3 regions of the Streptomyces sp. 3N207 genome follow, and region 1 is predicted to be linked to each of the others. Evidence: predicted binding sites of a transcription regulator. Region 1 holds the regulator's gene; each other region holds the start of a gene.
What was found. The regulator HrcA, encoded in region 1, represses chaperone genes, less so after heat shock. The targets are predictions, from matches to a motif close to TTNGCACTCNGNNNNNCNGAGTGCNAA.

Region 1 (7,752 bases):
GCCGCCGTGCGCAGCCCGGCCGTCAGATAGTGGAGCTGGGGATATGCGGCGGGCGCGTACGGACCGTGCTCACGCAGGAAGCGGTTGACCAGTCCCCGCGCCGGGCGCCCCGAGAAGGCCCGGGTCAGCTCGGTACGGGTGAACAGCGGGTTGGTCAGCGCCTGCTTGTGCAGCGGGTGGGCGCCGGACTCCTCGGTGGCCAGAAAGGCGGTGCCCAACTGCGCCGCCACAGCGCCGGCCGCGAGCACGGCAGCGATCTGCTCACCGCGCATCAGTCCGCCCGCAGCGACGAGGGGCAGTTGCACGGCTTCCCTGACCTGTGTGATCAGCGACAACAGTCCGATGCCGCCGCTCCCCCGGTCGCTCTGCGGGTCGTCGCGGTGTGTGCCCTGGTGCCCGCCCGCCTCTATGCCTTGCAGACACACTGCGTGCGCACCGGCCGTCTGCACCGCCTGCGCCTCCGCGACCGAGGTCGCGGTGACGAGGGTGCGGGTGCCCAGCTCCGCGAGACGCTCCAGTACCCGGCGGGCGGGGCAGCCGAAGTGGAAGGAGACGACGGGGACGGGGTCGTCGTAGAGGATCGCGAGCTTCGCCTCGTACGCGTCGTCCGTCATGCCGTCGGTGTCGCCCAGCTCGGTCTCGTACCAGGTGGCCTCGCCCGCGAGCTGTTCGCGGTAGACGACGACTGCTGACGGGTCGGTGGTCCGGGGCTGCGGCATGAAGAGGTTGACGCCGAACGGGCGCTCTGTGAGCCGCCGCAGCTGTCTGATCTCCTCGTACATCGCCTCCGGCGTCTTGTACCCGGCGGCGAGGAAGCCCAGGCCCCCCGCCTCGCTCACCGCTGCAGCCAGCGCGGGCCGGGAGACCCCGCCCGCCATCGGTGCCTGGATGACGGGATGCGCAGTCAGCTCGTAGAGCGAAGACGACGAGGTCGACATGACCACATCCTGTCACGCCCCCACCACAGCCCCGGCCCAACCCCCGACGCCCCAGAAGACCACCCCCGACCCCCGAACCCCCGGCCGAGCCGAACGGGGTGCTCGCCTCAGCGGCCGTTGAAGGCGTCCTTCAGCCGGGAGAACAGCCCCTGCTGGCCCGGCTGGAACTGGCCCGTGGGCCGTTCCTCGCCGCGGAGTTTGGCCAGTCGGCGCAGGAGCTCCTCCTCGTCCGGCTCCAGCTTCGTCGGCGTCGTCACCTCGACATGCACGATGAGCTGACCACGGCCACCACCACGCAGGTGAGTGATGCCACGCTCGTGCAGCGGGATCGACTGCCCGGACTGGGTCCCGGGACGGATATCGACCTCCTCCATACCGTCCAGCGTCTCCAACGGCACCTTCGTACCGAGAGCCGCGGCCGTCATGGGGATGGTGACAGTGCAGTGCAGATCGTCACCGCGGCGTTGGAAGACCGGGTGGGCGTTCTCGTGGATCTCCACGTAGAGGTCACCGGCGGGGCCGCCGCCCGGGCCGACCTCGCCCTCGCCCGCGAGCTGGATGCGGGTGCCGTTGTCGACACCGGCGGGGATCTTCACGGTGAGGCTGCGCCGCGAGCGCACCCGCCCGTCGCCCGCGCACTCCGGGCAGGGGGTGGGCACGACGGTGCCGAAGCCCTGGCACTGGGGGCACGGCCGGGAGGTCATGACCTGGCCCAGGAAGGACCTGGTGACCTGGGAGACCTCGCCACGGCCGCGGCACATGTCGCAGGTCTGCGCCGAGGTGCCCGGCGCGGCACCGTCGCCGCTGCAGCTGCCGCAGACGATGGCGGTGTCGACCTGGATGTCCTTGGTGGTGCCGAAAGCGGCCTCTTCCAGGTCGATGTCCAGCCGGATCATGGCGTCCTGACCCCGGCGGGTGCGCGAGCGCGGTCCGCGCTGCGCCGCCGTGCCGAAGAAGGCGTCCATGATGTCGCTGAAGTTGCCGAAGCCCCCGCCGAAGCCGCCGGCACCGGCGCCCGCGGCGCCCGAGGCCGGATCCCCCCCAAGGTCGTAGACCTGCTTCTTCTGCGGGTCCGAGAGCACCTCGTAAGCGGTGTTGATCTCCTTGAACCGCTCCTGGGTCTTCGGATCCGGGTTGACGTCCGGGTGCAGCTCGCGCGCGAGCCTGCGGAACGCCTTCTTGATCTCGTCCTGCGAGGCGTCACGCTGCACGCCGAGGACCGCGTAGTAGTCCGTCGCCACTATGACTCCGCCAGGATCTGTCCGACGTACCGTGCCACTGCGCGTACAGCTCCCATCGTTCCGGGGTAGTCCATGCGGGTCGGTCCGACCACACCGAGCTTGGCGACCGCTTCGTCGCCCGAACCGTAGCCGACCGAGACGACCGATGTGGAACTCAGTCCCTCATGCTGGTTCTCATGCCCGATTCGTACGGTCATGCCGGGGTCCTTGGCCTCTCCGAGCAGCTTCAGCAGAACGACCTGCTCCTCCAGCGCCTCCAGTACGGGCCGGATGGTGAGCGGGAAGTCGTGCCCGAAGCGGGTCAGATTGGCGGTGCCGCCGATCATCAGCCGCTCCTCGGTCTCCTCGACCAGGGTCTCCAGCAGGGTGGCCAGCACCGTCTGGATCGTGCCTCTGTCGTCGGCGTCGAACGCCTCGGGCAGGTCCTGCACCAGGGACGGGACCTCGGTGAAGCGCTCGCCGACCACCCGGCTGTTGAGCCGGGCACGCAGATCGGCCAGTACCGTCTCGCCGATCGGCGCCGGGCAGTCGATCATCCGCTGCTCGACCCGGCCGGTGTCCGTGATCAGCACCAGCATCAGCCGCGCGGGCGCCAGCGCCAGCAGCTCCACGTGCCGCACCGTCGAGCGGGTCAGCGACGGATACTGCACCACCGCGACCTGCCGGGTGAGCTGGGCGAGCAGCCGGACCGTACGGCCGACGACGTCGTCGAGGTCGACGGCGCCCTCCAGGAAGTTCTGGATGGCGCGCCGCTCGGGGGGCGACAGCGGCTTGACTCCGGCGAGCTTGTCGACGAAGAGGCGGTAACCCTTGTCGGTGGGGATCCGGCCCGCGCTGGTGTGGGGCTGGGCGATGTACCCCTCGTCCTCCAGCGCCGCCATGTCGTTGCGGACGGTGGCCGGGGACACCTTCAGGTTGTGGCGCTCCGTGAGGGCCTTGGAGCCCACCGGCTCCTCGGTGCCCACGTAGTCCTGGACGATGGCGCGGAGGACTTCGAGTCGACGCTCGCTGAGCACGGCGCACACCTCCCGTCCGGCCGCTGGTCTGAGTCCGATTCCCTGGCGGTCTCTGGCACTCTTCGTGCCGGAGTGCCAAGTCCCTGAGCCAGTGTACGGCCGGTCACCACGGCCAGGGCAAGGGCCGCCTGCTCGCAGGCCCGACCGTACCGCGCCGCTGCGGCGGCAGCGCTGCTTCCGCGCGGCCGAAGGCACGGTGGTCGGGCTGCCGCTAGCGTCGTCGTATGCAGCCGTTCGGTAAAGACGCGAGGCAGGATTCGCCGGCCGACGACCGGCGCTGGGAGCGGATCGCACCCGGGGTGCTGCGGCGCAGACTGCCGCAGTGGGACGCGACGGTCGGCGCCGTCGGGGGCGACAACGAGGCGCTGGTGATCGACACCGGGTCCTCGCTGCTGGAAGGCTCCGAGATCCGTGCCGATGTGACCGCGCTGCTGGGGCGCCGGGTGACGCGGGTGGTCCTCACCCATCCGCACTTCGATCACATCTTCGGCGCTGCCGTCTTCTCCGGCGCCGAGGTGTACGCGGCGGTCGGCGTCCGCGATCTGCTGGCCCGCAACACCGACCTGCTGCGGGACGACGCCGTGGCACACGGCCTGCTGGAGGACGAGGCCGGGGAGGCGGCTGACGTGCTGGTGCGCCCGCACCATGCGGTCAGCGGGCAGCTGACCCTCGACCTGGGCGGGCGGGAGGTCGTGCTGGTCAACGTCGGCCCCGCGCACACCGAGCACGACCTGGCCGTGCTGGTGCCCGGCACCCCCGATGTCGTCTTCTGCGGCGACCTCGTGGAGGAGTCCGGCGCCCCCCAGGCCGGCGCCGACGCCCATCCCTCCCGCTGGCCGGCCGCGCTGGACCGGCTGCTGGCGCTGGGCGGCGAGGACGCGGTGTACGTACCGGGGCACGGGGCACTGGTGGACGCGGCGTTCGTACGGGCACAACGGGAGGAGCTGGCACGCCGGTTCGCGTCGTACGGCACGTAGCGGGTCGTGCGGCGCGTAGCAGAATGAGCGCATGCGCAGCCGCTACGACAACCCCGATCTGACGCCTCCCTGGAAGCGGGCTCGGCCCGTGCCCGAGGTGGCCGCCGAGCCGGATCTGGTGGTGGAGGAGGTCACCACCGGGTTCTGCGGAGCGGTCGTGCGCTGCGAGAAGACGGCTGAGGGGCCGACGGTCACGCTGGAGGACCGCTTCGGCAAGCACCGGGTCTTCCCGATGACACCGGCGGGCTTCCTGCTGGAGGGGCGGACGGTGACGCTCGTACGTCCCCGCACCGGTGCGGGCGCGGGTGCGGGCGCCGGGGATGGTGCCCCGGCGGCCGGGCGGCGGCTGACGGCTTCCGGCTCCGTTGCCGTCCCCGGCGCGCGGGCCAGGGTGGCGCGGGCGGGGCGGATCTATGTCGAGGGGCGGCACGACGCCGAGCTGGTCGAGAAGGTGTGGGGCGACGACCTGCGGATCGAGGGGGTGGTCGTGGAGTATCTGGAGGGCGTCGACGATCTGCCCGCCGTCGTGGAAGCCTTCTCCCCCGGCCCGGGGGCCCGGCTCGGGGTGCTGGTGGACCATCTGGTCCCCGGCTCGAAGGAGTCGCGGATCGCCGCCCAGGTGAGCGGGGACCACGTCCTGGTGGTGGGGCATCCGTACATCGACATCTGGGAGGCCGTGAAACCCGCCTCGGCGGGCATCCGGGCCTGGCCACGCGTCCCGCACGGCCAGGACTGGAAGACCGGCGTGTGCAGCGCGCTGGGGTGGCCCCGGAACACCGGCGCGGCCTGGCAGCACCTGCTCGGCCGCGTCCGCTCCTACAAGGACCTGGAGCCGGCGCTGCTGGGCCGCGTCGAGGAGCTGATCGACTTCGTCACGGCCCCGGCGGAGTGATCTTCGGGGGCGGCCGCGGTCTCATCGGAATCCGAGCGGTACCGGACAATGGAGAGCATGCCCTCCGCACTTCCCGATGGTGAGCCCGTGCCCGGTGACGGCGCACTGCCTCCGCACGCGTTCGACGGGGCCGACGCCCGCTCGCTCGGCTTCTATCTGCACGTTCCGTACTGCGCCACCCGCTGCGGCTACTGCGACTTCAACACCTACACCGCCACCGAGCTGGGGGGATTCTCCCGGGAGCGGTACGCGGAGCAGGCCGTCGAGGAGATCCGGCTGGCCCGCAGGGTGCTCGGCGACGATCCGCGCCGGGTGGAGACGGTGTTCGTCGGGGGCGGCACCCCCACCCTGCTCCCGGCCGCCGAGCTGGGCCGGATGCTGGCGGCGATCAGGGACGAGTTCGGGCTGGCCGAGAACGCCGAAGTCACCACCGAGGCGAATCCGGAGTCGGTGGACGCGGGCTACCTCGGCGAACTGCGGGAGGCGGGCTTCAACCGGGTCTCCTTCGGTATGCAGAGCGCCCGCCCGCACGTGCTGCGGGTACTGGACCGTACGCACACCCCCGGGCGCCCCGAGGAGTGCGTCGCGGAGGCACGCAAGGCGGGCTTCTCGCATGTGAACCTCGACCTGATCTACGGCACTCCGGGTGAGACCGACGACGACTGGCGGGCCTCCCTGGACGCCGCGCTCGGCGCAGGACCGGACCACATCTCGGCGTACGCGCTGATCGTGGAGGAGGGCACCCAGCTCGCCCGGCGCATCCGGCGGGGCGAGGTGCCGATGACCGACGACGATGTCCACGCGGACCGCTATCTGATCGCGGAGGAGCGGCTGACGGCGGCCGGTATGGAGTGGTACGAGGTCTCCAACTGGGCGGTGGCGGGCGACGCGGCGGCACGGTGCCGGCACAACGAGCTGTACTGGACGGGTGCCGACTGGTGGGGCGCGGGCCCTGGCGCGCACAGCCATGTCGGCGGGGTGCGCTGGTGGAACGTCAAGCACCCATCCGCCTATGCGCAGGCGCTGGCCGAGGGCCGTTCGCCCGGCGCAGGGCGTGAGGTGCTCACCGCGGAGGACAGGCGCGTCGAGCGGATCCTGCTGGAGCTGCGGCTCGGCCGGGGCTGCCCGCTCTCGCTGCTTGCGCCGCAGGGCGCGAAGGCCGCCGAGCGGGCCCGCGAGGAGGGTCTGCTGGAGCCGGGCCCGTACGAGGAGGGCCGCGCGGTGCTGACGCTGCGGGGTCGTCTGCTGGCGGACGCGGTGGTCCGGGGCCTGGTGGACTGAGGGGGCGGGCCTGTTCCGCAAACCGGGCCGGCCGACCTGTTCCGCACACCGGGCCGGTCAGCCGTCGAGCGCGGCTTCGGCCCGCTCGGGGAGCCGCAGCACCAGCATGGCCAGGTCGTCGGCGGGCAGGTCGGGGGCGAAGGCGTACACCGCACGGCGCAGGCGCTCGGCCGTGCCGCCCGCATCCAGGCCCGCGCAGTCGGCGAAGCAGGTCGCGAGGCCGTCGCCGTCGTCGAACAGCCGGCGGCCGGAGCGGCGTTCGGTCACTCCGTCGGTGACGCACAGCAGGGTGTCGCCGGGGTGCAGCGTGAAGGACTGGCACTCGTAGCTGACCTGCTGGGCGACACCGAGGAGTAACTGCGGCGCCGCGGCCGTCCGTACGGTGCCGGAGGCATCCCGTACCAGCGGCAGCGGGTGTCCGGCGCAGGTCAGAGTGCAGTCCACGAGCCCGTCGCGGAAGGCCAGTTCGCCGTAGACGACGGAGAGGAACCGCGCCTGCTCGCCCACCTCCCGGTTGAGCCGGTCCAGGGTCTCGGGCACGGAGTGGCCCTCCCTGGCCAGCAGCCGCAGCACCGGGCGGGCCAGTCCGGTGACCACGGCCGCCTCAGGACCGTTGCCGCACACGTCGCCGAGCGCGAAACGCCAGCGGCCGTCGGGCAGTCGCAGCAGGTCGTAGAAGTCGCCGCCCGCCCAGGCGCCCTCGCCTGCGGGTTCATAGACGAGCGCGGTGTCCAGGCCGGGTACGCGCACCTCTTCGGTGGGCAGCAGCCCGCGCTGGAGAATCTGGCTGATATTCGCCTGGAGCGTGTAGCGGCGCGCGGAGAGCACCGCGAGCGCCACCCGGCGTGCGAAGTCCTCGACCAGCGCCATCACTTCGTCCGGAATCCGCAGCAGCCCGGCCCGGCCGATCACCAGCGTGCCGACCTGACGGCCACCGACGACCAGGTCGCACAGGATCGAGGCACCACCGCCGCTGCCCGTCGCAGCACCGGCGGGCCAGCGCCAAGGGGCGGCCTGGCCCGGCAGTACGCGGGACGCGGCGACGGGCGGCTCCCCGGCGAGCTGGGCCCGCAGCTCCTCGATGCGGCTCTCCTGCGCATGCCACACCCGGGCCAGCCGGGGCAGCCGGGAGCGTTCGCCGTCCCACAGCCATACGGCGCACCAGTCGGCGAAGCGCGGCACCATCAACTGCCCGGCGAGCGAGGCGACCTTGTCCTCGTCGGTGTGCCCGGTCAGCAGATCCGACGCCTCGGCGAGGAAGCAGAGCGCGCCGCTGTCCGTCCACTCGCGGTACGGATACGGGTGGAGGGCCGATGGCGCCGCGGGGGGCTCGGCGCAGGGCGGGGGCACGACATCCTCGGGAGCCTCGGCGGGGAGAATTTCCCCGGGGAGAGCCTCGCCGGGGAG
Region 2 (7,752 bases), on a different contig from region 1:
TCCGCATCTCGGGGTCGCCGCGACAAATGCCCGAGCGGCCCCTGGCCGCCCGGCGCCATAGTGCAGCTCATCCAGAGGGGCAGAGGGAACGGCCCGTTGAAGCCCCGGCAACCATCCCGCGATCCGCGTGTACGCGGACCCTCCAGGCGAGACCGCCTCGTGGGGACGGTGCCAATTCCGGCCCGTGACGAGATACGCCACGGGGAAGATGAGGAGAAAGGGCCTCGCCTCCATGGCTGTGCAGACAGTTGCAGCGAACAGCACCACTTCCACCGACGCCGCTGACGCGTCCGGCGCCCCCTCGCACGATCTCGGCGCCGCTGTGGCCCTCTCCTGTCGCGAGTGCGGCACCCGCACCGAGCTGGGGCCCAGCTTCGTGTGCCTGGAGTGTTTCGGCCCGCTGGAAGTCGCCTACGAGCTGCCCACCGGTGACCCGGAGGCCCTGCGCAGCCGGATCGAGGCCGGCCCCGCCTCGATGTGGCGTTACGCACCGCTGCTGCCGGTACCGGCCGACGTCGCCGAGAAGCCGAACCTGAACCCCGGCTTCACCCAGTTGGTGAAGGCCGACCGGCTGGCCGCCGAGCTGGGAGTGACCGGCGGTCTGTACGTCAAGGACGACTCCGGCAACCCCACCCACTCCTTCAAGGACCGTCCGGTCGCCATCGCCCTGGAGGCAGCGCGCGCCTTCGGGTTCACCACCCTCTCCTGCTCCTCGACCGGCAACCTGGCCGGTGCGGTGGGCGCCGCAGCCTCCCGGGCCGGGCTGCGCTCGTGCGTGTTCATCCCGGACGGGCTGGAGCAGTCCAAGGTGGTGATGGCCGCGATCTACGGCGGCGACCTCGTCGCGATCGACGGCACCTACGACGATGTGAACCGCTTCTGCTCCGAGCTCATCGGCGATCCGCTGGGCGAGGGCTGGGGCTTCACCAACGTCAACCTGCGGCCGTTCTACGCCGAGGGTTCGAAGTCGCTGGCGTACGAGATCTGTGAGCAGCTCGGCTGGCGGCTGCCCGACCAGCTCGTCATCCCCGTCGCCTCCGGCTGCCAGTTGGTGAAGATCGACAAGGGGCTGCGGGAGCTGATCCAGCTCGGGCTCGTCGAGGACAAGCCGTTCCGGATCTTCGCCGCGCAGGCGGAGGGGTGCTCGCCGGTCTCCCGCGCGTACAAGGAGGGCACCACCGCCGTCCGCCCGGTCAAGCAGCCCGACACCATCGCCAAGTCCCTCGCCATCGGCGACCCGGCGGACGGTCCGTACGTCATCGACATCTGCCGGCGCACCGGCGGGGCCGTCGAGGACGTGAACGATGCGGAGATCGTGGACGCGATGAAGCTGCTCGCGCGGACCGAGGGCGTGTTCGCGGAGACGGCCGGGGGTGTCACGCTGGGCGTGACCCGCAAGCTGATCGAGTCCGGCGCCATCGACCCGAGCCTCACGACCGTCGTGCTGAACACGGGTGACGGCCTCAAGACCCTCGACGCCGTGGCCCCCACGGCGCGGCCCACCGCCGTGATCCGCCCCAACCTGGCCGCCTTCCGCGAGTCCGGCCTGGCCTGACCGAGGCGGCCCCGGGTGCCCTGGGCGCCCCAGGTTGCCGAAGGCGCCTCAGACGGCTGAAATCGGCCCCCCGGTGTTTAGCGGGTGGGAATGCCGGAGCGGGCCCCCTGGGGTGCTTTCCCTCTTACGTTAGGAAGATCGACATGAGCGTCAACGTCCGGATCCCGACCATCCTCCGTACCTACACGGGCGGTCAGGCCGAGGTCACCGCCGAGGGCGGCACCCTCGCCGAGGTGCTGGCGGACCTGGAGAAGAACCACACCGGCATCAGCGCCCGCATCCTGGACGACGCGGGCAAGCTCCGCCGCTTCGTCAACGTCTACGTCAACGACGACGACGTCCGCTTCGAGCAGGGCCTGGAGACCCCCACCCCGGACGGTGCGGGCATCTCCATCATCCCGGCGGTGGCCGGCGGCTGATCCGTCCGGCCGCGCGGTCGGGGCCGCGGCCCCGTAGCCGCCCGCCACTGCCCCGCCGACCAGCGCTCGGGCTCCGTGATCGCCCCTTCCGAGGAAAAACGGAAGGGGCGATTCCATGTGAGATTCCATGTGACGAGAGGCGGCTCGGGAGACGGTAGAGTTACCGCAGTTCCCTCTCCCGGCGGTTGCCGGACGCGTATGAGAACGCGCCAGGGGCGGATCAACACCGCGACAACAACGGGACAAGTTGCTGTCGAAAACCGGACGGCAATTGTCGTGAAGGCCCCGAATGTCTGGCCCGACTTGCCCTGCTCCGACGGCAGTTGAGGCTTATTTCCGATCAGTCGTGCCCAGAATTCTCGTCCGATTGACCTGTTGCACAGGGCGTCCGTGCAGATACATTCAGCGGCGGTCGACGCGTTCCGGCGCACGCCCCCGCTTGATTGTGGGGGTGAGGTCTGACCCGGGTTCGCGAAGTGCGGGCTCGTGCAAGGGCCAGTAATAGGGGAGTTAGGAATGGCTCAGGGCACCGTCAAGTGGTTCAACGCGGAGAAGGGGTACGGCTTCATCGCGGTCGACGGTGGTGCGGACGTGTTCGTCCACTACAGCGCGATCCAGATGGACGGTTACCGCACCCTGGACGAAGGGCAGCGGGTCGAGTTCGAGATCTCGCAGGGTCAGAAGGGGCCGCAGGCGGACATGGTCCGCGTGACCGGCTGAGTGTCGCCGGACTGCGCAGAGCTTGGTAGACACAGCCTTGTAGACACAGCAGAGAAGAGAAGGGGCCGCACCCACGGTGCGGCCCCTTCTTGGTGCCTTCGGGCTTGCAGTGGAGGGGGCGCGGGGAACTGCGCGAGCGACCTGGGGGTACCTCCCTGCTCGAAGAGCTTGGGGGAACACCCGCACCCCGCAAGCATCAGACAGGGGCACCTCTCCCCGACAAAGAGAGGGGCATCCCCTCCCCGGAGCCTCCTCGGCGTAGCTTGCACTCTCCATGCCCGAGTGCTAATCATTGGGTTAGCACTCTGCGAGTGAGAGTGACAAAGAAGGACCGGGTCGGTGAGGCCGCAGGCCGGGTGGGGAAGGAACCGCCGGGTCGTAGGCCGTCCGTCGCGGGCGCCACGCGGTCCGGAGAAATCCAACCCTCCCCTTGCGCTCGACGCATGGGGGAATCCAGGGAGGACCAACCCACATGGCCAAGATCATCGCCTTTGACGAGGAGGCGCGGCGCGGTCTTGAGCGTGGCATGAACCAGCTTGCCGACGCCGTCAAGGTCACGCTCGGCCCGAAGGGCCGCAACGTCGTTCTGGAGAAGAAGTGGGGCGCCCCCACGATCACGAACGACGGTGTCTCCATCGCCAAGGAGATCGAGCTCGAGGACTCCTACGAGAAGATCGGCGCCGAGCTGGTCAAGGAGGTCGCCAAGAAGACGGACGACGTCGCCGGTGACGGCACGACGACCGCCACCGTGCTGGCCCAGGCGCTCGTGAAGGAGGGCCTGCGCAACGTTGCCGCGGGCGCCAACCCGATGGCCCTCAAGCGCGGTATCGAGCAGGCCACCGAGGCCGTCTCCGCCGCTCTTCTGGAGCAGGCCAAGGACGTGGAGACCAAGGAGCAGATCGCTTCGACCGCCTCCATCTCCGCTGCCGACACCCAGATCGGTGAGCTGATCGCCGAGGCCATGGACAAGGTCGGCAAGGAAGGCGTCATCACCGTCGAGGAGTCGCAGACCTTCGGGCTGGAGCTGGAGCTCACCGAGGGCATGCGCTTCGACAAGGGCTACATCTCCGCCTACTTCGCCACCGACATGGAGCGCATGGAGGCGGAGCTCGAGGACCCGTACATCCTCATCGTCAACTCCAAGATCAGCAACGTGAAGGACCTCCTTCCGCTGCTGGAGAAGGTCATGCAGTCGGGCAAGCCGCTGCTGATCATCGCGGAGGACGTCGAGGGCGAGGCGCTGTCCACGCTGGTCGTCAACAAGATCCGTGGCACCTTCAAGTCCGTCGCCGTCAAGGCTCCGGGCTTCGGTGACCGCCGCAAGGCCATGCTCGGCGACATCGCCATCCTCACCGGCGGCCAGGTCATCTCCGAGGAGGTCGGCCTCAAGCTGGAGAACGCCACCCTCGACCTGCTGGGCCGGGCGCGCAAGGTCCAGATCACCAAGGACGAGACCACCATCGTCGACGGTGCGGGCGACAGCGAGCAGGTCGCGGGCCGGGTCAACCAGATCCGCGCCGAGATCGAGAACAGCGACTCGGACTACGACCGCGAGAAGCTCCAGGAGCGCCTGGCGAAGCTGGCCGGCGGCGTGGCCGTCATCAAGGCCGGTGCCGCCACCGAGGTCGAGCTCAAGGAGCGGAAGCACCGCATCGAGGACGCCGTCCGTAACGCGAAGGCGGCCGTCGAGGAGGGCATCGTCGCCGGCGGTGGCGTGGCCCTGCTGCAGGCTTCCTCGGTCTTCGAGAAGCTGGAGCTGGAGGGCGACGAGGCCACCGGTGCCGCCGCCGTCAAGCTGGCTCTCGAGGCCCCGCTCAAGCAGATCGCGGTCAACGCCGGCCTCGAGGGCGGCGTCATCGTGGAGAAGGTGCGCAACCTGACCCCGGGCCACGGTCTGAACGCGGCCACCGGCGAGTACGTCGACATGATCGCCGAGGGCATCCTCGACCCGGCCAAGGTGACGCGCTCCGCGCTGCAGAACGCCGCCTCCATCGCGGCGCTCTTCCTCACCACCGAGGCCGTCATCGCCGACAAGCCGGAGAAGGCCGCCGCGGGCGCCGACGCGGCTGCCGGCGGTGGCATGGGCGGCATGGACTTCTGACGAGTCCGAGCCGTTCGCACGGCTCCGCCGCCTGCTGAGGCAGCACGAAGGCGGGTACCCCCGAGGGGTGCCCGCCTTTGCCGTTCCGGCGGTGATCCGGAGCGCCGGGGGACCAGCGGTGTTGCGGGCGGTTCAGCCGACCTCGATGTCCGGGAAGCAGAGGTAGCCCTTGATCTCGGACACCTGGTCGAAGGGCTCGGGGTAGGACCAGGCGATGTCCTTGGCCGCACCGTCGGCCAGCGACCAGTAGTCGGCGGTGCCTTTGAAGGGGCAGCGGGTGTGGGTGTCGGACAGGGTGAGCAGGTCGGTGCGTACGTCCTCGGCCGGCAGGTAGTACCGCACCGGGTAACCCGTCTCGCTCAGCAGCAGCGGTCGGCGGCTGTCCGCCAGCACCCGGCCGTCGCGCGCGACCGCTCGCACGCGCTCGGTGCCTTCTTCGATGGTGATCGTGTGACCTTGTGCGGTCATCTGCGCGGTCCTTCCGTCGGGGGTCGTCACGACCAGCCTCGGCCTCAGACCCCGAAGAGTGCCAGTGGGGGTACCTCCCGGACGGAGTGCGGGGGAGGTTCCAGCCCCGCAATATTGACCGGTACCGCGCGGTGCGCCTCCCAGTCGACACGGTCCAGCCGCAGCCGCTCGAAGGTGCGGGCCTTGCCCGGCACGGCTTGGGTCAGCAGACCGTCCGGCCGGTATCCCGGCTTCTCCGAGACCCGCCGCGAGCGCGGATTGTCCGTCAAGGCGGCGGACGTCATGCTGCGCGCTTGCGCCTCGGGGTTCGCGGCGGTCCTGGATATGGCTGTAGAGCAGCACGTTCAGGTTGAGCGCGGTTGCCGGGGAGAGGCCGCGGCCGTCCGGTGCGCTGAGCATCCACGCCGAGTACGTGCCTCCGCGGAGTCACTCACCCACGCGAAGAATGCCTTCACCCTCGGTGAGGCGGACGGGGGTGGATTGTGAGGGCGCCCATAGGACCCAGATCACTTACGAGGCAGCTTCGTATCTCTGCGCTGCTCTGACCTGGGGCGGGCAGGGGACGGTCGGCTTTCTGTCCGGATTATTACGATTCTGGATCGTACGTCACATATTTGCCGGGTGGGGGAGCCGGTTCCCAGGGTGGGTGCCAGGCCGCGACGAGACCGGGACAACGCACCACTCCCCGGGGCGCGCGGCCGGAACGTCCCCCCACGAAAGGCTCCTCTGCTCGCATGCGTAACACCCTGCGTACCCTCAAGCCCGCCCGCCTCGCCACCACCGGCCTGACCGCACTGGGCGCGGCCGGTATCGCCGCCACCGCACTGGCCGGCACCGCCCACGCCGAGGCCCCCGCCAAGCCCGCAGCCAAGCCCGCAGCCATCGAGAGCGCCGCCTCGACCGCGCAGCACGTCAGCATGCAGGCCGCACACGCCAAGAAGGCGCAGAAGGCGGACGACCAGCAGGCCGGCGGCAAGTACGCGGACAACCTCGACGGCTGGATCCGTGAGGCCCGCGCCATCATGGCCAAGCACGACATCCCCGGCTCCTACGAGGGCATCAAGCGCAACATCATCCGCGAATCGGCCGGTGACCCCAACGCGGTCAACGACTGGGACATCAACGCCAAGAAGGGCACCCCCTCCAAGGGCCTGCTCCAGGTGATCCAGCCCACCTTCGACCGCTTCCACGTCGAAGGCACCCCCGACAAACTCACCGACCCCGTAGCCAACATCGTCGCCGCCTGCAACTACGCAGCCGACCGCTACGGCTCCATGGACAACGTCGACTCCGCCTACTAAGACAGGCCACACCGACACCACACAGCCCCGCGCATGCGAACAGGAGCGGGTGGGAGGAACACCTCCCACCCGCTCCTTCGCTGTGCAGGCTCGGTTCATGTCCTCGCTGGGGCCGATCTCGGGTAGTGCTAGGTACACCCTCGGTTCGGGTCCCAGCGGTATGGGATCGGGCTCGCGGCGCGGCGAGAGTGGACACATGACAACGACGACGAACGTGCAGCCCGCCTCGCATTCCCTCTCGGCCCCTGTCGCGATGGCCGACGGCAGTCGCCGCAGGGGACGCTTTGGCCGGGAGGTGGGCTATCTGCTTTCCGGCCTGCCGCTGGGCATCGCCGCGTTCACGTTGGCGGTGACGGGGTTCGCTCTCGGCGTCTCGACGCTTGTCCTGGTCATCGGCCTGCCGGTGCTGGCCGGAACGCTGTCCATGACCCGGTATCTGGCTCGCGTGGAGGCGGACCACATAGCGGCCGTCACGGGCTGCCCGCTCCCGGTGCGTGCGGAGAGGTCGGCACCGGAGAAGGAAGGGAGCGGCAGCCGCGGTGGTCGGTGGAAAGCAGTGCGGGATCCGCAGGCGTGGCGCGAGCTGGTGCACGCGGTGCTCGCCTTCCCCGTACGGGTGGTGACCTTCTCCCTGACGCTGACCTGGCTGGTCGGCGGGCTCGGCGAACTCACCTACGGGCTGTGGTCGTGGTCGATACCCCGGGGCGGGCACGACGGTCTGGCGGATCTGGCCTTCGGGGTGACGGGACGGGGCGCCGACATCGCCTTCAACACCGCGGTCGGTGTGTTCTTGCTGGCCACGTCGGTGCCCGTGGTGCGCGGGCTCACGGTGATGCAGGCGAGCTTGGGCCGGGTGCTGTTGCGCCGCGGCGAGCTGTGACCGGGACGTCCGGTCGGTCCGGCAGGGGCGGGTCTCACCTCGGGGGCGGGCTTCCGAGCGGCGAGTCGGCCGAACTGCTGCCATCCTGAGGCGGCGGGCAACTGCGAAGCGCGGGCACTGGCACGCCTCGCAGTGCAGGACGCACAGCAGATAGCAGGTACGCACCCAGTAGTGACGCGCCCAGCAGAGATGCACACAGCGCGCAGTACACAGTCCCCGTCTGCCGGAGGATCCGCATGCTGACCACCAACTTCGTTCCCGGCACCCCGAACTGGCTCGATCTCGGTGCGCCCGATGTGGACGCCGCT
Region 3 (7,752 bases), on a different contig from region 1:
CTATCTCGAAGTGCCCGTCGCCGACGAGCTGAAGATGCTCAAGGTGCACTGCGAAGCGGTGCTGCGGCTGACGTCCGCCGCCGCAGAGTCCATGTGCGAACGGGGGCGCGGCGGCGTCATCAACGTCGCCTCCGTCGCCGCGTTCTTCCCGCGGGGGACGTACGGCGCCTCCAAGGCGTGGGTCACCCAGTTCACCCAGGGCGCGGCCAAGGACCTCGCCGGTCAGGGCGTGCGGCTGCTGGCGCTGTGCCCGGGATTCGTCCGTACGGAGTTCCATGAGCGGGCCGGGATGGACTCCAAGGATATCCCCAAGTGGATGTGGCTGGATGCCGATCAGGTGGTCGAGACGGCCCTGCGGGACCTGGCGCGAGGGCGCGTGCTGTCCGTGCCGGATCCGCGTTACAAGGCGTTGCTGGGGGCGTCCCGGCTGCTTCCGCGCGGGGTGTTGGCGCGGGCGTCGTCGACGACGGGGCGCAAGTACGGGCCCAAGTAGCCTCGGGCCGCCGCTCGTCCGGCTGTGCGTTGCCGGGTGCCGGTTGTTCGTGGCTGCCGGGCGCCGGTTCTTTGCGGCTGAGCGCGCAGTTCCCCGCGCCCCTTCGGGGCGCCCCCCTCGGGCGCGGGGAGCCGCGCGTCGTTCAGGTGCCCGTCAGTGGGCGTGACCGTGGCCGTGGCCGTGGCCCGCGGCCTCTTCCTCCTCCGCCGGCTTCTCGACGACCAGCGTCTCGGTCGTCAGCAGCAGCGAGGCGATCGAGGCGGCGTTCTCCAGCGCGGAGCGGGTCACCTTCACCGGGTCGATGACACCGGCCTTGATCAGGTCGCCGTACTCGCTGGTGGCGGCGTTGAAGCCCTGGCCGGCCTCCATCTCCGCGACCTTGGCCGTGATGACGTAGCCCTCCAGGCCCGCGTTCTCGGCGATCCAGCGCAGCGGCTCGACCGCGGCGCGGCGGACGGTGGCGACACCGGTCGCCTCGTCGCCCTCCTTGCCGAGGCTGCCGTCCAGTACCTTGGCCGCGTGCACGAGCGCGGAGCCGCCGCCGGAGACGATGCCCTCCTCGACCGCCGCACGGGTCGCGGAGATCGCGTCCTCCAGGCGGTGCTTCTTCTCCTTCAGCTCCACCTCGGTGGCGGCGCCGACGCGGATGACGCACACGCCGCCGGCCAGCTTGGCGAGGCGCTCCTGGAGCTTCTCGCGATCCCAGTCGGAGTCGGTCGTCTCGATCTCGGCCTTGATCTGGGCGACGCGGCCCTGCACGTCCTCGGCCTTGCCGGCGCCGTCGACGATCGTGGTGTCGTCCTTGGTGACGGTGATGCGGCGGGCCGAGCCCAGCACGTCGAGGCCGGCCTGGTCGAGCTTGAGGCCGACCTCCTCGGCGATGACGGTGGCGCCGGTCAGCGTCGCCATGTCGCCGAGCATGGCCTTGCGGCGGTCACCGAAGCCGGGCGCCTTGACGGCGACGGCGTTGAAGGTGCCGCGGATCTTGTTGACGACGAGGGTGGAGAGGGCCTCGCCCTCCACGTCCTCGGCGATGATCAGCAGCGGCCTGGAGCCGCCCGCCTGCATGATCTTCTCCAGCAGCGGCAGCAGGTCCTGGATGGAGCTGATCTTGCCCTGGTGGATCAGGATGTACGGGTCGTCGAGGACGGCCTCCATACGCTCCTGGTCGGTGACGAAGTACGGCGAGAGGTAGCCCTTGTCGAAGGCCATACCCTCGGTGAAGTCCAGCTCCAGACCGAAGGTCTGGGACTCCTCGACGGTGATGACGCCGTCCTTGCCGACCTTGTCCATCGCCTCGGCGATCAGCTCGCCGACCTGCTTGTCCTGCGCGGAGAGGGCGGCGACGGAGGCGATGTCCTCCTTGGAGTCGATCGGGCGGGCCGTCTTGACCAGCTCGTCCGAGACCGCGCCGACCGCGGCGTCGATGCCCTTCTTCAGGGCGGCCGGGGAGGCACCGGCGGCCACGTTGCGCAGGCCCTCGCGGACCAGCGCCTGGGCCAGCACCGTGGCGGTGGTGGTGCCGTCACCCGCGATGTCGTTGGTCTTGGTCGCCACCTCCTTGAGGAGCTGGGCGCCCAGGTTCTCGTACGGGTCCTCGACCTCGACCTCACGGGCGATCGTGACACCGTCGTTGGTGATGGTGGGGGCGCCGAACTTCTTGTCGATGACGACATTGCGGCCCTTGGGACCGATGGTCACCTTCACGGTGTCGGCGAGGCTGTTGACGCCGCGCTCAAGGGCGCGACGGGCGTCCTCGTCGAACTTCAGGATCTTCGCCATGGAAGCTGTTGTGTCCTCTCACACGTTCTCGCACGTCTCGTACGCGCACGTTTCGGCCCGTACGAGCCGCGCCCTGGTCCCTGCTACCTCGCACGAGGAGCGGGCACCAGGGCGCGTTTCGACTGCACGCTGCTGCTGCGGAGAGCGGCTGCGTCCGTAGTCAGTAGTACTTCTCGCCGTATTACTTCTCGACGATCGCGAGAACGTCGCGGGCCGAGAGAACGAGGTACTCGTCGCCGTTGTACTTCACCTCGGTGCCGCCGTACTTGCTGTACAGCACGACGTCGCCGACCTTTACGTCGAGCGGCAGGCGGTCGCCGTTCTCGAAGCGGCCCGGGCCGACGGCCAGGACAGCGCCCTCCTGGGGCTTCTCCTTGGCAGTGTCCGGAATGACCAGGCCCGAGGCCGTGGTCTCTTCGGCTTCGAGCGGCTGGACCACAATGCGGTCCTCGAGCGGCTTGATGGCAACCTTGGAGCTGGCGGTCGTCACGATCCGACCTCCCCCTTCGGAGATCTCAAAACGGGGTCTTATGTCTGGGGTGGCGACCTGGTAGATCCGTCGTCGCGGGTGCCGGATCTGCCCGTCGCGTACTGCTGGCACTCCCACGGGGAGAGTGCCAAGGTCGAGATTATGCCTGGCTTAGCACTCGGTCAAGCGGAGTGCTAGCCGCACCGGCTCGCGCCGACCTGAGGGGGCACCCCCTCTCCCGCTTTCCGGGGAGACTCGCCGTGGGACCGAGGCCGTCTGCCGGGTGCGGCGCCGTTGTGGTCGCTCGCGCAGTTCCCCGCGCCCCTTACGGGGCGCGCCCCGGCCCTACCACCCCGGCCCGGGCGCCGGCACGGCACCGCGGCACGGGACAATGGCCGGGTGGATCGTGAGGTGTTCGCGGAGTTGCTCTCCGAGGAGGGGCAGGAGCTGCTGCGTCAGGTGCGGGGCGTCGAGCCCGCGCGGGAGCTGGCCGTGGCCACGCGGCTGCGGCAGCGGTACGAGCCCGCGCTCGTCTCGGCGGCGCTGGCGCAGGGCCGGCTGCGCAGCCGCGCGGAGGCGAAGTTCGGCCAGGACCAGGCGCACGCCCTCTACTTCACCCCGGACGGTCTCGAACAGGCCACCCGCGCCCCTGTGGCGGCGCACCGGGCCCGGCGGATGCGGGAGCTCGGCGTCCGTTCCGCGGTGGACCTGTGCTGCGGCATCGGCGCCGACGCGCTCGCCCTCGCCCGGGAGGGCATCCGCGTACTGGCGGTGGACCGCTCGCCGCTGACGTGTGCGGTGGCCCGTGCCAACGCCGAGGCGCTGAGGCTGGCGGACCTCGTGGAGGTGCGCTGCGCCGATGTCACCGAGGTGGCCACCGACGGCTACGACGCGCTCTTCGCCGACCCGGCGCGCCGCACGGGCCGCGGTCGCGTCTTCGATCCCGAGGCGTACTCCCCGCCGCTCAGCTGGGCCGTGGAGACGGCCCGCGCGGCGCCGCTGGCCGCGTTGAAGGTGGCGCCAGGTATCCCGCACGAGGCGGTGCCGCCGGAGGCGGAGGCCGAGTGGGTCTCGTACGGCGGGGACGTCAAGGAAGCGGTGCTGTGGTTCGGCGCGCGGAAGCCGGGTGGGGTGCGGGCGACGCTGCTGCCCGCCGGTGACACGCTGGCCGGACGCGGGCTGCCCGACCCGGAGGTGGGGCCGGTGGGCCGGTACCTCTACGAGCCGGACGGTGCGGTCATCCGCGCCCACCTGGTCGCCGAGCTGGCGGAGCAGGTGGCGGGGCGGCTGATCGACGCCACGATCGCGTACGTGACGACGGACGCGGAGCACCCGACGCCGTACGCGTCCGGGTACGAGCTCACCGACGTACTGCCGTTCAACGTCAAGAAGCTCCGGGCGCTTCTGCGGGAACGCGGCGTCGGTGTCGTCACCGTCAAGAAGCGTGGCTCCGCGGTCGAACCGGAAGAGCTGCGCCGGAAGCTGAAGCTGGACCCGAAGTCGGCCGCCGGCTCCTGCACCGTCTTCCTGACCCGCGTCGCCGGTGCCCCGAGCATGCTGCTGGGCCACCCGCTGCGGTGACACCGGCATGGAGGGACGCGCCCCGCAGGGGCGCGGGGAACTGCGCGACAAGCCACGACGCAACCCGCAGCCCGCGAGCGTCGGTCAGGAGCAGCCCCGCACCGGACCAACGGGGGCCCTACCGGGTACGGGTGAAGTCCCCGCGGAGGACGCGTTCGGTCAGGGTGTCCTCGGTGAGGGAGCCGTAGCCGGTGGCGGCCCACAGGCTGTGCTCGGGCGGGACCTCGAAGTACGGGATCCGGCGGTCCTCGTGGGCCTGGGTGAGGACTTCCGGTGCGCGACGCGCTGCCACAGCGGCGGCACAGTCCCCGCAGGCCGCGACGTCCAGCGACTCGCGGCGGCCCAGCGGGCGCCAGCGGACGCGCTCCGCAGCGGGCCCGTGCAGCGGGTGGAAGAAGCACAGCGGCAGCGCTGCGGCGGCGCCGTCGGCGGACTCGGAGCGCCGCAGCGCCTCCCGGCCCTCGTGGAGGAGCGCGAGAACGCCCGCGAGGTCGGGTATGTCCCGCGCGTTGTCCAGCACCGTGCCGGCGGCGGAGTAGGCGTCGAGGGAGAGCTGGAGCAGGTCGGTGTCGGCGGCCTCGTCACCGTCGGCGGCGGAGTCGCCGGGCTCGTGGGCGAGCAGTTCCTCGTTGTACGCGAGGAGTTCGCGCTGGGCGCGCTTGCGCAGATCGCGTACGCCCGCCTTGCGCGCCGTCGCGAAGACGGAACGCGGTGAGGTGAACGGCACCCGGACGGAGGTGCGCGAGCGGCGGGCCCGTATGGTCAGCACGGCGACGACGAGTACGGCCAGCGCCGGGACGATCAGCGCCGCGAGCAGCAGCGGGGAGGGGCCGCCCTCGCCGTCCTCGCCGTCCTCGTCCGCCGACGGGCGGTCGCTGCCCTTTGAGTCCTTGATGGCCTCCTCGTACTGCTTGTTTCCGTCGCCCGACTTCACGATCTCCAGCGCGCGGGAGAACTTGGCGTAGAGGCTCTTGTCCGCCATGTCCTCCTGGTAGCCGACGGCCGACACGCCCGAGGACGCCTGGTGCTTACCGTCGCGCGGGAACTCGTAGCCGTTCAGGAAGCCCTCTGTACTGCTGAGGGTCATATAGACGGCTTCCTTGTGCAGGCTCTCCCCGAGCCGGTCGCGTACGACGTCGACCATCTTCTCCGGCTCGCCGCCCCAGGCGTCCCCGGAGATGAACGGGACCACGATGACCCGGACCGGGATGCCCGACGCCTTGATCTTCTTCGCCAGCCGGCGCTGTTGGTCGGCCGGGAACGCCTGCCGGTACGACGGGTCGACGTAGACCGGTGACTTGCGGAGCCCGTCGGCGATCCGCTCGCCGGGCCTGTCCTCGGCGGCACCGGCCGGACCTGCCGTACCGAGCACCAGCAGCACCGCACCGAGCAGTGCCGCGAGTACGGCTGCGCGGAGCCGGGCGGGGCGGGCAGAGGGGGCGCCGGGTGCGGCGCTCGGTTCAGTGGACACCTAGCTGCTCCCGTACTCGGCGGACGATCTGTTCGGCGGTCGGACCCTGGCCCCGGCCGGTGCCCTGCGTGGCATCGAGTGGGCCCGGGACCCGGTGGTAAGGCTCGTACGGCGCGGAGCGGCCGGCGCCGGGGGCGCGCAGACACAGCAGCCGCTCGGCGACGACACCCGCTGTCCGGGCCGTCCGCGCGGACCGGGCCGTCCGTGAGCCGGAGAACGCGGACGACGCCTCCCCGTGTCCGTCGAGCGCGGCACGGCACTCGGCGCACACCGGTCGGGACCTCGCCCCACCGCCTTCGCCGGGAAGCGTCAGCTTTCTGGAGGCGGCCCAGGGCCCGTGCAGCGGGTTGAGGGTGCACAGCCGGAGCTGCGCTGCGGTGGCTGTGGCCCGGTCGGCGAGCACCGCGCGGCCGGTACGGATCAGCGCGAGCCCGGCCGCGAGCGTGGGCGCGTCGGCGTCGGCGTCCACCCGGTTGTCGCCCTCCTGGTCGAGGAGCAGGGTCGCGGCGTCCAGGCAGTCCCAGGCACGGGTGCGTACGGCGTCCGGCAGCTCGGTGGACAGCCGCTCGAACTCGTCGTTCAGCTCGTCCAGTTCGCGCCGTGCCGTCCTGCGCAGCCAGCCGGCCGAGGGACGGGCGGGGGCCTGCGGAGCCGTGTCGTCCGAGGAGGCGGCGGACCGGCGGGCGGCGGACCCGCGGGCGGTGGCCTGCGGAGCGCCGAGACCTGCGCGCCGCGCGGCACCCAGCCCGGCCGCCGTCACCCCGAGCGCTGCCAGTGCGCCCACAGCGCCCAGCAGCGCTCCGGGTCCGAAGTCCCCGGAGTAGAGGGAGGGCAACTTGTCCTCCGCCACCGGGTCCTCGGCGGCGAGCGGGTCCAGATAGGGGCCGCTGCGCGGGCCGGAGGGCGCCCGGTCGATGATCCGCAGGGCTTCGTCCAGCCGGGGATACAGCCCTTCGTCGTCCTTGCCCGCCCTGTCCTCGCCGAAGCGCAGGTCTTCCGTCGCGTCGTACAGCTTTGCGCTGTCCACCTTGGCGCCGTAGTTGACGACCTCCAGCTCGCCGTCCTCGGCGGCGTCCGCGACCACGTAGATGCCGTCGCCTCCGGATCCCAGCCGGCTGTGCAGCCGCTTGGCGAGGAGTTCGCCGTCGCCGCCCGACTCGTCCGTCGTATCGAGGGGGACGACCACAACGTGCACCGGCACGTCCAGCCGCTCCGCGTGCTTCCGCAGCCGGGCCAGCTCGGCACGGCTCAGCAGCCCCGCCGCGAGCGGGTCGGCGTAGACCGGCTCGGAGCGCAGCCCGTGGGCGACCCGGACGGTCCTGGCCTTCATATCGGCGGCGGTGGGCACCGGATCGCCGTCCGAGCGGGTGTCGTCGAAGACGAGCGGCGCACCGACGCCGATGGTGAGCGCCACCCCGGCGGCGACGGGCACCAGCAGCCGGAGCCCCGGCCCCTTCCCGCCCCGCCACCGGCGCACGTACCAGCCGACGGCGACGATGAGCACCGGCACTCCGGTCAGCAGGATGCCGGTGAGGAAGCCCTGGTTCTCGCGGTCGGTGCTGCTGGTGTACAGGTTGTCCGGCTCCTCGCCGGCCCGGCTGGCGTCCGCCCCCTTCTCGGCGCGCTGGGCCGCATCGCCGGATCGCAGCACGTCCACGAAGTGCCGGAAGGTGACCAGCGTGCCCGCGTCGTAGGGCAGTTCGAAGGTGGTCGCCATGGCGGCGTCCCGGGCCGGGACGTCCACGCCGAACGTCCCCACCTCCGGGCTCCCGCCGTCCCCGCCGAACAGCAGGTACAGCCCGTCCTTCCCGAGCCGGTCGTGCACCGCCGCCAGCAGCCCGTCCCCGTCCACGGTTCCGGTCCCGGGCAGCACCAGCACATAGGTCGGCACGCCAGTCCGTTTCGCCTCCTTGACGACGGCGGGCCGGGCGGAGAGGGGGTTGGTGCGCGGAAGCT

Region 2: groL (chaperonin GroEL) is a predicted target of HrcA. The motif match lies at 2,957-2,983, and genes of this name have one in related genera.
Region 3: groES (co-chaperone GroES) is a predicted target of HrcA. The motif match lies at 2,916-2,942, and genes of this name have one in related genera.

The regions. Positions count from the first base shown of each region.
Region 1 is NZ_JBQQBV010000017.1:158,702-166,453, forward strand. Features, by position in the region: gene ACTWP9_RS25250 (nitronate monooxygenase) at 1-938, opposite strand, end outside; gene dnaJ (molecular chaperone DnaJ) at 1,046-2,179, opposite strand; gene hrcA (heat-inducible transcriptional repressor HrcA) at 2,179-3,195, opposite strand; gene ACTWP9_RS25265 (MBL fold metallo-hydrolase) at 3,420-4,172, shown strand; gene ACTWP9_RS25270 (DUF3097 domain-containing protein) at 4,204-5,064, shown strand; gene hemW (radical SAM family heme chaperone HemW) at 5,122-6,345, shown strand; gene ACTWP9_RS25280 (SpoIIE family protein phosphatase) at 6,403-7,752, opposite strand, start outside.
Region 2 is NZ_JBQQBV010000015.1:75,317-83,068, forward strand. Features, by position in the region: SAM riboswitch class I at 65-215, shown strand; gene thrC (threonine synthase) at 233-1,555, shown strand; gene ACTWP9_RS23150 (MoaD/ThiS family protein) at 1,699-1,974, shown strand; gene ACTWP9_RS23155 (cold-shock protein) at 2,491-2,694, shown strand; gene groL (chaperonin GroEL) at 3,167-4,795, shown strand; gene ACTWP9_RS23165 (DUF427 domain-containing protein) at 4,928-5,263, opposite strand; gene ACTWP9_RS23170 (hypothetical protein) at 5,308-5,547, opposite strand; gene ACTWP9_RS23175 (transglycosylase SLT domain-containing protein) at 5,998-6,564, shown strand; gene ACTWP9_RS23180 (sensor domain-containing protein) at 6,761-7,444, shown strand; gene ACTWP9_RS23185 (VOC family protein) at 7,681-7,752, shown strand, end outside.
Region 3 is NZ_JBQQBV010000001.1:483,715-491,466, forward strand. Features, by position in the region: gene ACTWP9_RS02150 (SDR family NAD(P)-dependent oxidoreductase) at 1-493, shown strand, start outside; gene groL (chaperonin GroEL) at 647-2,275, opposite strand; gene groES (co-chaperone GroES) at 2,457-2,765, opposite strand; gene ACTWP9_RS02165 (class I SAM-dependent methyltransferase) at 3,144-4,325, shown strand; gene ACTWP9_RS02170 (hypothetical protein) at 4,444-5,796, opposite strand; gene ACTWP9_RS02175 (hypothetical protein) at 5,786-7,752, opposite strand, start outside.